2 regions of the Treponema sp. TIM-1 genome follow, and region 1 is predicted to be linked to the other one. Evidence: a T-box and tRNA genes for the amino acid it is inferred to sense, from the RefSeq annotation. Region 1 holds a T-box; the other holds one or more tRNA genes.

Region 1 (7,886 bases):
CCCCCATCAACCGGCTGTTCTCCCCGCTCAGCTTCGGACATGCTATGATCTGCATCGGTATATAGTCCCCCCGCACCTCGTATATCCCGCTCTCCACCTCGACCACCTCGTATCCCCGAACCACCCGCAGGTATTTTAGCAGTTCCCGCGGGTGTCGGCTGACCACAAATGTCAGGGTGAGGTCCGACATCCCTACGTCCCGGTGGATCGCCGCATACAGCGCCCCATAGGCATACACTTTATAGAAATCCTTCTCCGTAAAGGAGTCTTCGGGGCTTTTGTACTCCACGATGTTGACCGTCTTGAATATACGCCCGATACTATGCGGTATCCGGATGCCGGGCGGTTTCAGGATGATGAGGGTATCCACCCGCAGCGGTTCGGAGGTGAGCTGATACTCGTACTCAAACTGGAGTACCTCCTTCCAGTCAAGGAGCTCCGCCTTAATTGCCTGGTAAAAGGCGGGGTGCCAGTGTATTTTTTCCGGAGCCTTGTCGGTTTTGGGGGCGGTATCCACATATTCCTCCGGGGAGAGTGTAGGCGAATTCCGGCGTTGCTTCAAGCCAATGCGGGGTAGAGGGAGGAGCTAGGAGTTAGGAGTTAGTTAAAGAATATGAGGGAAGAGTTGGTACTTAGGCAAAGACCTCTATGGGAATGTCCTTGCCGGCCTTTTCCAGCTTTTTTTTCAGGGATACGGCCCGGGATTGCAGAAAAGATTCCTCCAGGGCGGTGGTCAGGGGGTCCTGGGGTGCGGGCCGGGCTTTACCATAAATTTGGACACCCTGAACCCCCGGGCCGGGTCTTTCCCCGCTGCCGGAACGGCCAAAAATCAGGCCGGACACTGTCTGCTCCCAGGCTTCGGCTTCTTCGGGCGGAGGGGGAAGACCCCGCACCGTACAGACCATGGTCTGGATAATCGCCGGAGCCTCCCCGACAAAGTCCCGGATCTTCCCCAAAAGCGTCTCAAAGGGAATTTGAGAACGGTTTATCTCCCGATACCATGCTTCGGTTCCCGCATCAAGTTTGAGCCAGATTTTCAATCCCTGCGGTCCCCGGGCGGCATCCCGCAAAAAAGCATAGATCCCCGGATCCAACAACCCCACCCCGTTGGTGATCGCCACCAAATCCGCCCGGGGGACCAGTTCGTTCCGGAGCCGGGCCGCGGCTTCCAGGGCTTCAGGAAACCAGGGTGAAAGGGTCGGTTCCCCGTTCCCGGAAAAACAAATATCCCGGACCGGAGCCTCCCCTTCCCCGGCCCGGATCAGCGCCTGGCGCAGGGCTTTTACCATGGTTTCCGTGGAAAAACGGATATCGGTCTTAAAGGGGAAAACCTCGCAATAGGGGCAGTCAAAGGGGCAGACCTTCTGATCCGGAAACAGGTTGATTCCCACCGAAAGACCCCGGGAACGCCGGGAATAGACCGGGTATACCAGGGCCCCCTTTTCCCGCTCCCGATGATTTTCCGTTGATCCGTAAGCTCCCAAAAGCGCCTCCTCTTGTCATGTCAGGGTATAAGGTTGCCCCGGTCATAGTCAAGCGCAGGATTAATGCCGGAGCAAAGCGCTTTGCCGGTGCCCCATAAGCCCCTCGGCCCGGGCCAGAATTTCCGCGCTCCCCAGGGCCTGGTCATACCCCGTTCCCCCGGCGCATCGGAGGGTGGTAACGGTTTTGAGGAAGTGCCGTACCGAAAGCCCCCCGGTAAACCGGGCGCTTCCGGAAGTGGGCAGGGTATGGTTTATCCCCGCGGAATAATCCCCCAGGACCTCCGCCGCCTGGGGCCCAATAAAAAGGGAACCGTAATTATGGAGGAGGGGGATCCAGTCGCCGGTAGCGGCGGTTTGGAGTTCCAGGTGTTCCGGGGCTATGGCGTTGGCGATTCGGGCCGCTTCCTCCTGGGTATCATAGATGATGATGAGCCCCCCCGCGTCCAGGGAAGCGGCGGCAACAGCGGCGGTGGGCAGGGCGGCAAGCTGCTGTTCCGCGGCCCGGAGGATCCGGTCCGCCAGGTCCCGGCTGCAGACCAGGACCCGGGCCCGGGCATCAGGATCATGCTCCGCCTGGGCCAGCATATCCGCCGCAGCCAGATCCGTCCCCCCGGAGCCGTCGGTGATGATGAGGACGTCCGTGGGCCCCGCGACAAAATCTATTCCCACCTCCCCGTAGAGCAGCCGTTTTGCCGCGGCCACGTACTTGTTTCCCGGCCCGGCGATCACGTCAACCCGGGGAATTGTTTCGGTCCCCAGGGCCAGGCCGGCGATGGCCTGGGCGCCCCCCAGGGCAAAAAAACGCCGCGCCCCGGCAAGGTATGCCGCGGCCAGAATCCGCCGGTCCGGCAACCCGTCCTCCTGGGGCGGGGAAACCGCCAGAACCTGTTCGACGCCGGCAACAACCGCGGGAATGACCCCCATCAGCACCGAGGAGATCAGGGGAAACCTCCCCCCGGGCACATACACCGCGGCCCGTTTAACCGGGATCACCCGCTGCCCGGTAACCAGGCCCGGAGCCATTTCATATTCAAAGTCTTGCAGTTGGGCTTTTTGTAACTCCGAAAACCGCCGGATGTGATCCGCCGCCAACTCCAAGGCAGCGGCCAGTTCCGGATCCGTTTCCCGTAGCGTTTCCCAAGCGGCTTTTGCCGCGGCTTCGGGCACTTCCAAGACCTCCGGCGCGGACCGGTCAAACCGGGCCGCAAAGCGGCGTATGGCCTGGTCGCCCTCGGCCCGTACCGCGGCGATTATCCCCCGCACCGCGTCAAGAACCGCCCCGTCCTCCCCCGGTCCCGAAACATGCTGCCAATAGCCGTCAAATTCTTCGGCGGTGATGAGCTTCATTCCCGTGCCCCCTTCACGGCTCTTAGGGTAACCGAAATTTCCGGTAGTTGCAATGTTTATGGCTGCGGCCCTTCAGGCCGCCGCGATCACCCCATGACGGTTCATATACCCAAGGAGCGGAGTGGGGGTAGCGGAATAAAAATGCTGACGCGCTTTTAAGTAGGGAGTTTCTGGGAAACCGCCGGAGCGGTTTCCCGGAAACTCCCTACCGGGGCAGCGGCATTTTTATGGAGCGAGGGGGAGCAGCGTCAAAAAAGGCTGGTCATGGGTAATATCGGTTTACCCCGTAACATCGGCGCTCCCCCCTTACTTTACCAACTATGGCTGCCGGTTTACAGTTCCAGATCCCGGGTTTCCGTCTTTTTTACCGCATAGTCGGCGAATTCCGCTATTTTCATGGGGGATAGCTGCCTGCCGTCCCGGAGACGGATGGAAACCGTGCCCTCATCGGCTTCCCGCTGGCCGACCACCAGCATGTAGGGTATTTTCCGGTTCTGACAGGAACGGATCTTGGCGTTAAGCCGGCCGTCGTCCAGTTCCGCCGTTACCCGGAGGTCCCGAACCTTGAGTTCCGCGGTCACTTTTTGGGCGTAGTCGTTAAAACTCTCCGCCACCGGGATGACCGCGGCCTGTTCCGGGGCTATCCATACAGGGAAGGCCCCGCCAAAATGTTCGATAAGGACCCCAAAGAACCGTTCCAGGGAGCCCAAAAGGGCCCGATGGACCATGTAGGGCCGTTTGTGCTGGCCGTCGGCATCCACATAGGTCATATCGAACCGTTCCGGCTCGTTAAAGTCGAACTGGATGGTGGTCATCTGCCATTCCCGGCCCAGGGCGTCCTTGATCTTGAGGTCGATCTTGGGGCCGTAGAAGGCCCCGCCCCCCTCGTCCAGCTCGTAGGGAAGCCCTTCGGCGATTACCGCTTTACGCAGGGATTCCAGGGCCTGGTCCCAGAGCCCCTGCTCCCCCACGGACTCCTCGGGTTTGGTGGCCAGGTAGGCTTTGATGTCCTGGAAACCGAAAACCTGCCATATCCACAGGCTGAACCGTAAAACTTCCCGGATCTCATCCTCGATTTGCTCGGGGGTACAGAAGATGTGGGCATCGTCCTGGGTAAAGCCCCGGACCCGGAGCAGGCCGTGGAGTACGCCGGACCGTTCATACCGGTAAACCGTACCCAATTCCGCCCAGCGCAGGGGCAGGTCCCGATAGCTGCGGCCCTTGTTCTTGTAGATCATGATGTGGAAGGGGCAGTTCATGGGTTTGATGATGTAATCCTGGTTGTCGATCTCCATGGGGGAGTACATATTTCCCTTGTAAAAACCCAGGTGTCCCGAGGTTTCCCAGAGCCAGGACTTGCCGATGTGCGGGGTATACAGGATCTCGTAGCCGTTGCGGTAATGTTCGGCGCGCCAGAAATTTTCGATGGCCACCCGCATCCGGCCGCCATTGGGGTGCCAGTAGATGAGCCCTGCCCCGGCTTCCTCGTGGATGGAGTAGAGGTCCATTTCCTTTCCTACCCGGCGGTGGTCCCGTTTTTCCACCTCCTCCAGAAAACTAAGGTAGGCTTTGAGGTCCTTGGGGGTCTCCCAGGCGGTGCCGTAGATCCGGGTGAGCATGGGCCGTTTTTCATCCCCCCGCCAGTAGGCGCCGGCGATATTTTGCAGCGTAAAGGCCGCGGAATTAATTTCCCGGGTGTTCCGTACATGGGGCCCCCGGCAGAGGTCCGCCCAGAGGACCTTGCCTTCGGCGTCCCGGTTTTCATAGACCGAAATGACCGTATCCTCCGGCAGATCCGCTATGAGTTCCAACTTGAAGGGTTCATCGGCAAACCGGGCCTTGGCCTCGGCCCGGCTCAGTTCCAGGCGTACAAAATCCTGCCGGGAGTCGATGATACGTTTCATCTCCTCCGCAATCACCGGCAGATCCTCCGCGGCGATAGGCCGGGGTAACTGAAAATCGTAGTAGAAGCCGTTCTCCACCGAAGGGCCGATGGCGACCTTGGTTCCGGGGAAAAGCCGGGTTACCGCCTGGGCCATGATATGGCTTACCGAATGACGTATCAGCGCAAGTTTCTGGCTTGCTTCGGGTTTTTTTTGCTGTTCTTTTTGATCGGGCATGGGGCACCTCCATCGTAATGTATCCGGGGACGGGAATAATCCCGCGGTACCACCCCGGTTCGTTTTTCCACGACGAAAAACGCCCTCTTCGCCGCTTACGGGGGCAATCCGGCTTTATTTACTGGGAAAGCTCTTCCGTTCGATAAAGCAGCTCGGGAGTGGTTTTCAAGGGTTCCGTGACCGGCCTGCTTCCAGCCTATGGCATGGCCTCTCTCCGGGTACGGAAAACAACCCGTACTTGATCCGGTTTACCCGTTACTCGTCTCCGTCAATGCAGTTACTATAAAATCCTCTTTTTTGGGAGCTTCGTCAAGGGGTGCGGAGGCCGGGGCGGCAATTCTCCGTTCAACAAGGGACAGGAAAAACCACCGGTATGGGGGTATTGGCCATATCACCGGACGGACGCCACCTCTTCCACGGTCAGATGCAGGCTTTGGGCAATTACCTCCACCGAAACCCCATAGCCCTTGAGGATCCGGGCCGATTCCAGCTTTTCCCGGTAAGCTTCCGCCTGTTTTTCCTCCCGCCCTTCGTCGCGTCCCTTTTCGGTACCTATCTGGATGCCTTCTTCCCGTCCCTTTTCAGTACCTATCTGGATACCTTCCTCCCGGGCAAGCCGTTTGTCCTCTAGGACACTCTCTACCAATGCGTCAAACATCGTCTGGTACTCCTTCTTCCCTACATGTTCCTTCACCGCCTCTATCTCCTCAGCCGGGACTTCCAGCCGTTCCAATAGGACCGTGATCACATCCTTTACCAGTTTAACCATCCCCTCCGGAATATTCAATGCCACCCCTTCCCAATAGTCTCCCGGTAATCCCTGTAACTCCTCCAGTTCTTCCCGTTTCTGAATCCGGTCCACCAGTAATAACAGCGATAGGGCATCCCGGTACCGGCTCAGGTCCTCAAAGCCGTATTTGTTTAACTCCACCAACTCATATTTGAAGGAGGGAATATAATCGCCAAAGACGTCCTTGAGGGCGGTACGGTCGGCGAAGTTCCGGGCGGCGGTCCAGGGGGCAGGACCGTCGTAGAAGATCAAGGGGAGGACCGGGGGGTAGCGGAAGTCCCTGGTGGAGGTAAGGCCGGGGTACTCCCGGTTGACCTCCTTCTCGTACTTGTCCAGGACCAAGGTGATGTACTGGAGCATTTTGAAGGGGGCGCGGAAATTGACCTGGGACTCGTGTTCGACGATGGCGATGACAAAGAGGGGAGGATTATTTTTGAGGGAGATCCGTTTGACGGTATCGGAGTCCCGGTTTTCGAGGAGGAGGGGAAGGAAACGTTCACTGACATCTTCGATATCGTCGGGGGAGAGGGCGTTGAAGATGGGGAGGGGTATAAAACGGAGGAGGAAGTCGACAAAGAGGCGGTGGTCATCGAGGATGAGTTTAAAGCTGTTATCTTTCGGTTTATGGATAGCCATGAAATACCTCCGGGAATAATAAGGCACGGGGATGCAGGGTGCTTTAGTTTTGGGAAAAAAATATGAAAAAATGGGAGGAAAAGGGAGGAAGGAAACGTTATTTGCCCCTTGCCCCTGATAAGTTTCTTTTAGTATCTTAGATACAGGTTTTCCGTACACTTTTTACCGAGGGGTTTCTACCCTGCCATTAGTGGCTGGAGAAGTGAATTGCCCAGAGGGAGGGGGATTAATCCCCGCCGAATAATAACAAGAAAGGAGTCTCAACCATGGCACAGCACCAATTTCAGACTGAAGTAAGCCGGCTCTTGCACCTCATCATCCATTCCCTGTATTCCAACCGGGAAATATTCCTGCGGGAACTTGTTTCCAATGCTTCCGATGCCCTGGATAAGCTCAAGTACCTTACCGTAGCGGACGAGGGCTACAAGTCCATTATTTTTGAGCCCCGGATCGATCTGTCCTTTAACCGGGACGCAAAAACCCTTACCGTGGAAGATAACGGTATCGGTATGAACGAGGCCGACCTCATCGAGTCCCTGGGAACCATCGCCCGGTCCGGGACCAGGCTCTTTCTGGAAAAGCTCCAGGATGACGTCAAAAGGGATTCCAACCTTATCGGCCAGTTTGGGGTGGGGTTTTATTCGGCCTTTATGGCGGCGGATAAAATCGAGGTAATCAGCCGCAAGGCCGGGGAAGGGGAAACCTGGAAGTGGGTCAGCGACGGCAAGGAGAACTTTGAGATCGAAGCCGCCGGGCCGGGGGAAGCCCTTAAAGACAGCCAGGGAAGCCGGGTGATCCTGCACCTGACCGATGAGGGGCTCGAATACGCCAACCGCTGGTCCATTGAGGATATTATCAAGCGGTATTCCAACCATGTGGCCTTCCCCATTTACCTGACCTATGATGAAAAAGAATACGACGACAAGGGAAAAGAGAAGGGTTCGGTGACCAAAACCGACCGGATCAACTCCGGGACCGCCCTTTGGCGCCGCGCCAAATCAGAGCTTAAGGAGGAGGACTACCACGAGTTTTACAAGCAGCTGGGTCATGACACCGACGAACCCCTCCATTATATTCATACCAAAGCCGAGGGTACCCTGGAATACTCCACCTTGTTCTACATCCCCAAAAAGGCGCCCTTCGATATGTATAACGTGGACTACAAACCGGGGGTTAAGCTGTACGTCAAGCGGGTTTTTATTACCGACGACGACAAGGAGTTGATACCCACCTGGCTTCGTTTTGTCCGGGGGATCATTGATTCGGAGGACCTGCCCCTCAATGTAAGCCGGGAGATCCTCCAGCAGAACAAGATCCTCATCAACATAAAAAACGCCTCGGTAAAAAAGCTGCTGGCGGAATTTAAGACCCTGGCGGATACCGCGGCCTCCGGATCGGACGCTGCCAAGGAGAAGTGGGAAACCTTTATCAGCCAGTACAACCGGCCCCTCAAGGAGGGGCTCTACCAGGATTTTGCCAACCGGGAGCTCATTCAGGAACTCATCCGCT
Region 2 (7,886 bases), on a different contig from region 1:
CCGCCTATTACCGGGGAGTGGTCAGATCGGTGGAACAGCAATATGCCGCGGCTATTGACGATTTTACCCTCGCCCTCAAGATAAACCCCTACCAAAATTTCTGCTTCTACCGCAGGGGACAAGCCTACTACCACCTGGGCGACTATCCCCAGGCATTGGCGGACTGCGAAGCCGCCCAGGTATTGGATCCTGATTCCGAGCAGATTAAAAAATTCAAGGCCTTACTCGTGGAAAAGTTGAAAATGTAGGTTTTCCGGCCTGAGTTTTTATAATGTTTTTCCCGTGAGGACCGGTCTTTAGGGCGTATACCGGCGGTTGATGTTTTTCGCTATCTCCAAAAGTCTTTCCCGGTTATTGAGTTCCGGGTCGTCTATTACCGTTTCCAGAAGTTCCCGAAGGATTATCCCCATATGGGGCCCCGGTTTTACCCCGATATCCTGTAAATCCTTGCCCGATACCGCCAGGTCCTTGAGGGTAAAGGCCCGGCCCTGGGCCAATACCCCATCGATGCGGTTGATGAAGGGAACCAGGAAGTCCCCGCCGGGTTCTATTCCGGCGGTGGCATAGGTATCGGCTCTTCTTACTTCCAGGAGATCCCGGATTTTATCTTCCCCCACCCGGATAATGAACCGTCGTACCGCCGCATCACTCCAGGATTCTTCATAAAAAAACATATGTTCCGCCACCAGGTGAACCACCTCTTCTATGAAGGCATGGGGGTAACGGAACCGTCTGAGGATATTCCGGGTCAGCAGGGCGGATTCCCGGTCATGGTGGTAGAAGGTCCATATTCCCGATTCATCCATTTTTCTGGTCGGAGGTTTACCGATATCGTGGAAGAGGCTTGCCAGCCGTACCTGGGCGGGGGCCTTTTTCCGGGCGGAATAATCACAGGCCAGGAGGGAATGGTCCAACACATCAAAGCGGTGAAATCCCTTCTGAAGGATACCCCGGCAGCATCCCAATTCGGGCAATAAAAGTTCCAGGAGCCCGGTTTTTTCCATAAGCAAAAAGGCAATGGAGGGTTCCCCGGAGGCGATGATTTTGTCCAGTTCATCCCGGATCCGTTCCGGGGCGACCCGGGCGGTGATCCCCAGGGCACCGGGAATGGCCGCCAGGGTGAGGGGTTCCACCTCAAAACCCAGTTGCGCGGCAAACCGAACTGCCCGGAGCGGCCTGAGTCCATCCTCACGAAACCGTTCTTCTCCCGATCCTACACAGCGGATAATCCGGTTTTTGATGTCCTCCCTCCCGCCAAAGGGATCCACCAACGGTCCCTGGGGTAGGGCAAAGGCCAGGGCGTTCATGGTAAAATCCCGGCGGGACAGATCCTCTTCTATGGCCGCGGCATACCGGACCTGATCCGGATGGCGCCCGTCGGTATAGGCGGACTCGGTACGGAAGGTGGTAATCTCCAGGGAACGTCCCTTATAGTGTACGGTAACGGTCCCGTGGCTTATTCCCGTAGGAATGACCCGCCGGAACATGGTCATAACTTCCTCGGGTAGGGCATCGGTGGCAAGATCCCAATCCTGGGCCCGGTGATGGCGGAACAGATCCCGAACCGCTCCGCCCACGAGATATACCTTTTTTCCCCGCCCCCTAAATACGGCGGCCACCTCTTTAAGGATGGGATGAATAAACGGATTGCCCATGGTTAAGCACTATACTATAATTAATTTCTCAGGGAAAGGGAGGATCGTTGCGGGGTATCGTCTTTATCGGAGGGTTGGGGCCCGGGGCAGGGCAGTGCCGCAGGTTAAGCCGGGGGGCGGATCTTATCATTGCCGCCGATTCAGGGCTTATCGCCGCGGAGGATGCGGGTATTCATCCCGACTGGATAGTGGGGGACATGGATTCTCTTACGGACCTGGGGCGTTTAAAAAAATATCCTGCGGGCCGGATCCTCCGGTATCCGGAAGACAAGGACTATACCGATACGGAACTGGCCCTGCGGCTCCTTTGGGACAAGGGCTGTGACGAAACCTGGCTTTTAGGCGGGGGAGGGGGGAGGATCGATCATCTTTTTGCCATCCGTTCCCTTTTTGAACGGGACCCAAGCCCCGTCCGTTGGATCACCGCGGAAGAGGACATCCGCGCCGTTGCCGGGACTTTATCCCAGGAACTTCCCCCGGGAAGCCTGGTGTCGGTTTTTCCCCTGGGCGCCGGTCCCTGGAAAGTGGAAAGCCGGGGCCTGCGGTGGCCCTTGGATGATCAACCCTGGGCTCCGGGTTTTTTCGGTATCAGTAATATCGCCCAGGAAGGGCTTTTTTCCATAAAAGTAACCGCAGGCCGGCTCCTGGTGGTCCTTCCCCAAAACAAGTTTTCCCGTATGGAATAGTCCCCGCCGCCGGTCCCTATCCCGTCAGATCCGCCGTAAGGGATCCGGTAAACCGGATAAGATCCCCGGGCTTGAGGATAATCTGCATACCCCGGGTCCCGGCGCTGACGCCGATGGTCTCAAAAAGTTCCGCGGTTTCGTCAATGAGGGTAGGGAATTTCTTCTTCATGCCGATGGGGGAACAGCCGCCCCGGATATAACCGGTTAGGGGTTCCAGGTCTTTTATGGGGATAAGGGCGGCGCTTTTTTCCCTCATAGCCCGGGCGGTTTTTTTCAGATCCAATTCTTCCCCGGCGGGGATACAACATACCCAATACACCCCGGAACTTCCCTGTAAAACCAGGGTCTTGAAAACCCGTTCCGGGGGCATTCCCAGTTTTTCCGCGGCATGAAGGGCCGATAGGTCGGACTCATCCACGGGGTACTCCCTTATCGTATACTGAATTCCCGCGGCATCCAGGAGGCGGAGGACATTGGTTCTCTTGGCACCGGATTTTGCCATGCTGCTACGCCCCCTCCGATCAGATCAACCAAGACCCCGCAAAAAGGACAATGCCGCCGCCCCCGAGGGAGGGCAGCCGGGACAGGAGGCGTTAAAACCCGCGGTACAGCGCCCTATTCCGATATTTCCCTTTTTCCCCCGGAAACCCTGGCCTATGGCAATTTTTTCCCGGATCCGCGCCAGTTCTTCCCGCCGCATCCGGGAAAGGGCGAAAATAAGGCCCGCGTAACAGGCGCTGCACGCCGCGTCCTCCTGAATAAAGGGGGTGAGCCCGCGGACCTTGCCGCCGGGACGGGGAAGGCCGGTGGCGGCCGCAAGGGACCGGGACGCGTCAGGGGAGGAGAGTTCCCGGATCAGGACCTTTTTCAGATCGCCGGATCCAACCCCGAGTTTTTCCGCCAGTCCTATATAGGGGATATCTTCCACCCGGTAGCCCATCTGTTCCGCCGCCCAGGCATCGCAGAGTACCGGGTCCCGGGCGGCGAAGATCCGTCCCGCGGGTACGGGGTTCCCCCCTTCCTCAAAATCAAGATCCCCGCAGATCCCATCCACCAGGATAAAGTCGTTCCGGGCCACGGTATTGAGATGGGCGATAGGCTTGTGGAGCCCCAGGCTGTGGAAGCGCCGTTTTTCCCGGTCCGGCATGATTCCCTTGTTGTTTTTGAGGGCACAGGTCAGCAGGGTTTGGCAGTGGCCCTTCATCACCGGAAGGTTGATCATAAAATCCACCGCCCGGGCGCTATCACAAATTTCAATTTTCATACCCCGGCAGTCATACGCATTGAAGGGATCTTTTTGGGTGTCGATAAGTTCCACCCCGGTTTCTTGAGCGAGCTTTCGGTAACCGCAGAGGCCGAAGGCATCGGCAGTCCTATCCCCCACCCAGGAGCCTTCCAGGATCACGAGGTTTTGAAAGCCCTTTTCTTTTAAATAGGCGATAAGCCCCGCGGCAATCTCCGGATGGGTGGTGGCCCCTTCATCCGCCGGGCGGGAAACCACCAGGTTCGGTTTGAGTCCCACCCGCTTTTTTTTATCGCCGATAAGTTCCGCCAAACCTGCCGCCTCCGCGATATGGCAGGTCATAACATACGGGTCATCCCCGTAGGAAACCAGAATTTCATGTTTCTCCATCAGTATCTCCCCGGCGATTTTCTCCTCCACAGGGGGGGATACTGGTGATTTTGCGGGATACCACCTTAGTCGTTTTCAATGGCGAGGTACTGCAGTAATACCGGATATTTGGTGAGTAATTCACCGTACCTGGTCAGTTCGTCGAACCGCAGGAGGGAATCAAGGTGCTTATCCGCCAGGACGTTTATTTCCGGCTGTAGAAGATAACGCTGCCGTTCCAGGTAATCCTTTGACAAGGCCTGGATAGAACGATAGAGGGTTATATCCGGCAAATGGACCGCATAAATGGAGCAGGACAGATTATCCAAATCCGGAAAAGCCTCGGCTATATCTTTTTTCAGGCGGTCCGTGGATTCAAATCCCAAAAGTTCCTCAACCTTTTCTTCCTCTTTCGCATAGGAACTGAGCCGTTGTATAACAAAATTCTTCAATTCTTCCGCAACGCTATTTTCATAGGCCCGTAAATCGTCTTCGTCCGTAATATTTTTAGCGGCTATGAGGGAGGGAAGGGCATCGGGCTTAAGGGTACAGGAAAGGGAACCGCTCAATTGGTAGGAAAAATCCGCCGTAAGGCCCGATAGGGACGTATAGGTTGAGGCCGATGGCAGCGTCCCTTCAAACTGAATGGAAACATTGATCTGTTTAAGGGAATAATTACTGATAACTACATTGGTCGGTATTAATTTATACCAGACCCAGCGGAATTTACCCTCTTGAATCAATTCCGAATCTACCCCATGGGTTTTGGAACGCATTACCCCATAAGTACCCGGCGGGACTGTTAATTGGGCCCAGCCCAAAAAGAACGCTCCTGCCCCCAGGATAATAATAAAAAACAGCACTATCAATAATTTTTTCATGGTCTTTTCCTGGAACCTTTCGGTATAATATATAATATGATACGCTAAAATGATATTAAAAACAACAACCCAGGAATATTTTCTGGAGTAATCGGAGCCTTTCCCCAATATCCGGTTGGTTTTGGGAAAGGCTTTGGAAAAAAGGAGTTTGGGGATGGGTATTTCCCGACCCAAAAAGAAACCTATCCTCGCGATTTTGGTCAAACGGACGGTTTTCTTTTTTTTTACCATGTGTATTTTTACGGTATTTTTATACGGGATAGGGACAATTCAGGGGTTTATGGATACTACCCAGTATATAATGCTCCGTTTGGCCATAATAATGGGTTTTTCTCTCGCGGTAGGTTCGATTTACGGCATCCTCTTAGACCTCTGGTTTATTTTTCGCCGGAGAAATTACCGGTTTTTCTGGGGGATAGGGGGGTATATTGGCATGGGAGCCTTTGGCGCGGTCATAGCCGCATTGGCGACCTTTATTGTGGTAATTTCCGGGGGTAACGGTATATGACGGGAGAAAGGCGGCTTTTTGCCCTTCGGGGGGCGACCCAATGTAAAAATGAGGAAGATGATATCATCCGGCAGGTTTCGGCTCTTTATGATGAGTTATTGTCAAAAAATAACCTGGGGGAAGCGGATATTGTATCGGTTATCTTTTCCGTCACCGGGGATATCGACGCGAAAAACCCCGCTGCCGCCCTCCGTTTTTCCGGCCGGGCCGCGGACTTAGCCCTTTTTGCCCTCCAGGAGGCAGTTGTCCGGGGGGGATTGGAACGGACTATCCGGGTCCTTATCCATGGTTATTTGTCCCCGGCCGCCCGGCCTTGCCACGTATACCGAAACGGCGCCGAAATCCTTAGACCGGACCGGGCATGACAAAAAAACACCTTTTTCCCTTGACATTAGGTATTTTTTAGTGTATTTATAAAAGCATTATATGGGTATATATCCATGGATATCTCCCATATATAAGAACTTACGCCATCTTAGCTCAGCCGGCTAGAGCGCGTGACTTGTAATCTCGAGGTCCCCGGTTCAACTCCGGGAGATGGCTAGTTTAAGTGGACGGCGTATTGTTTATAATTGGGGGAGTTTCCAGAGTGGTCAAATGGGGCAGACTGTAAATCTGTTGGCTCAGCCTTCGAAGGTTCGAATCCTCCACTCCCCAATGCAGGCTAATTCCTTGAGGTATAAGGAGTTAGATGGACATAGATAATGTTACCCTACCATATGGATGCTATTATCCAAAAAATTATCAAAACCCGGTATACCGGAACCAATGATGAGAAGAAAGCGGACACCATAGCCCAGGAATGGCTCCTGAATGGTTTGCCTGAAAGTCCCCGTTCAGCCAAAATCGCCAGAACCACTGGTCTCTGCAGTTATCCTGATGAAGACCGGAATACTTAAGATTGGATTGGTCGGTCTGGGCGGCATAGGGCAGGTACATCTTGCTACCTATCAACACCTGGAGGACTGCGAAGTGGCGGCGATCTGCGATCCCTCGGAAGCAGGACGGGATCGGGCGAAGGCCAAGGGTATCCCCTGTTATGAAGATCTGGAGTCTCTGCTCAAGGCCGAGACCGTCGATGTGGTGGACATCTGTGTTCCCTCCTTTCTTCACCGGGACTGCGTCATGGAGGCCCTGGGACGGGGCCTCCCGGTGATCTGTGAAAAGCCCCTGGCCTTTAGCGGCGCCCATGTCCGGGAGATGTACGGCCTGGCGGAACAGAAGGGGGTACCTCTTTTTGTGGGCCATGTGGTACAGTTTCAGCCCGCTTCCCAGGTGCTTCATGCCATGGTGGAGGACTGCCGTTTTGGCAAGGCCCTGGACGCGGTTTTCCTGCGTCTCTCTGCCTGTCCCCAATGGGCCGCCGGCGGCTGGATCTTCGACAAGAAAAAAAGTGGCCTCCTCCCCTTTGATCTCCACATCCACGATTTGGACCTCATCATAAGCCTCTTTGGAAAGCCGGAAAGCTGCGAGGTCTTTTCCGGCGGCCGTGAGGGGATCGGCTACCGGGAATATTACCGTTTCCTTTACCGTTATCAAGGCCTCAATGTCTGTGCTGAGGCGGCCTGGTACAATGCAGATATACCCTTTACCGCTTCCTGGCGGGTGTATTTTGAAAAGGCCCTGGTAATATACGATGGTAATAAGCTTATCGCATATAAGGATGAGGGTCCGCCAGAGGAATTCGACATTGAGGAGAAGATCAAGGTTTCCACGGGGATCAACCTTCCCCCCACAGGTATCTTCTATGAGGAGTTGGGTCTGTTTCTGAACCGCATCCGGATGGGGGATAAAACCTTGTACCGCCGGGACGAGATAAGCACCCTTATCGATATTCTTGAAAATATTACCCAGGAGTCGCCATGAATACCATTACCGCTTTGGACATTGCAAAGATGATCGACCATTCCTTACTCAACCCGAAATTTACCCGGCAGGAAGTAGAGGCGGGCTGCCATCTCGCGATGGAATATAAGTGCATCACCGTATGTGTAAAACCCTGTGATGTCTCCCTGGCCTATGGTACCCTGAAGGATTCGGGGATAATTACCACCACCGTCATCGGCTTTCCCCATGGGAGCAGCCTGACGGAAATAAAGGTTCTGGAAACCAGGCGGGCCATCGAACAGGGCTGCGGCGAGGTAGATATGGTGATGAATATAGGCCGCTTCCTTTCCGGTGATTATAATCTGGTGCAGGATGATATTCAGGCGGTCAGCGCGGAAGCCCACCGGGCCGGGGCCCTGGTAAAGGTTATCTTTGAAAACGCCTATCTTACAGCGGAGCAGATAAAGAAAGCCTGCGAACTTGCGGTGGCCGCCAAAGTGGATTTTACCAAGACTGCCACGGGTTACGCCCCCTATGGGGCGAGGATCGCCGACCTTAGGATCATGCGGGCCCATACCCCGCCCGGTATGCAGGTAAAGGCCGCCGGCGGGGTCCGGCAGCTTGACGATGCCTTGGCGGTCCGGGCCGTAGGGGTCAGCCGTTTCGGTTGTACCACGACAGCAAAGATGATACAGGAAGCACGGGAACGGGAGGCCA

Evidence for each region. The T-box of region 1 lies ahead of thrS (threonine--tRNA ligase). A T-box ahead of a tRNA ligase gene usually reads a tRNA of that ligase, here a tRNA-Thr.
Region 2: it encodes a tRNA-Thr, which carries the amino acid that the T-box ahead of thrS (threonine--tRNA ligase) is inferred to sense. The anticodon was not compared.

The regions. Positions count from the first base shown of each region.
Region 1 is NZ_JAJQRC010000069.1:490-8,375, forward strand. It holds gene LQZ21_RS14540 (RpnC/YadD family protein) at 1-517, opposite strand, end outside; gene LQZ21_RS14545 (radical SAM protein) at 633-1,484, opposite strand; gene hisD (histidinol dehydrogenase) at 1,545-2,831, opposite strand; gene thrS (threonine--tRNA ligase) at 3,164-4,951, opposite strand; T-box leader at 4,974-5,232, opposite strand; gene LQZ21_RS14560 (Rpn family recombination-promoting nuclease/putative transposase) at 5,343-6,377, opposite strand; gene htpG (molecular chaperone HtpG) at 6,644-7,886, shown strand, end outside.
Region 2 is NZ_JAJQRC010000001.1:297,413-305,298, reverse strand. It holds gene LQZ21_RS01415 (tetratricopeptide repeat protein) at 1-248, shown strand, start outside; gene LQZ21_RS01410 (CCA tRNA nucleotidyltransferase) at 297-1,655, opposite strand; gene LQZ21_RS01405 (thiamine diphosphokinase) at 1,703-2,341, shown strand; gene ybaK (Cys-tRNA(Pro) deacylase) at 2,358-2,843, opposite strand; gene LQZ21_RS01395 (DUF362 domain-containing protein) at 2,868-3,974, opposite strand; gene LQZ21_RS01390 (hypothetical protein) at 4,040-4,834, opposite strand; gene LQZ21_RS01385 (hypothetical protein) at 4,989-5,342, shown strand; gene aroH (chorismate mutase) at 5,339-5,707, shown strand; tRNA gene LQZ21_RS01375 (tRNA-Thr) at 5,812-5,885, shown strand; tRNA gene LQZ21_RS01370 (tRNA-Tyr) at 5,918-5,999, shown strand; gene LQZ21_RS01365 (hypothetical protein) at 6,062-6,241, shown strand; gene LQZ21_RS01360 (Gfo/Idh/MocA family protein) at 6,222-7,208, shown strand; gene deoC (deoxyribose-phosphate aldolase) at 7,205-7,886, shown strand, end outside.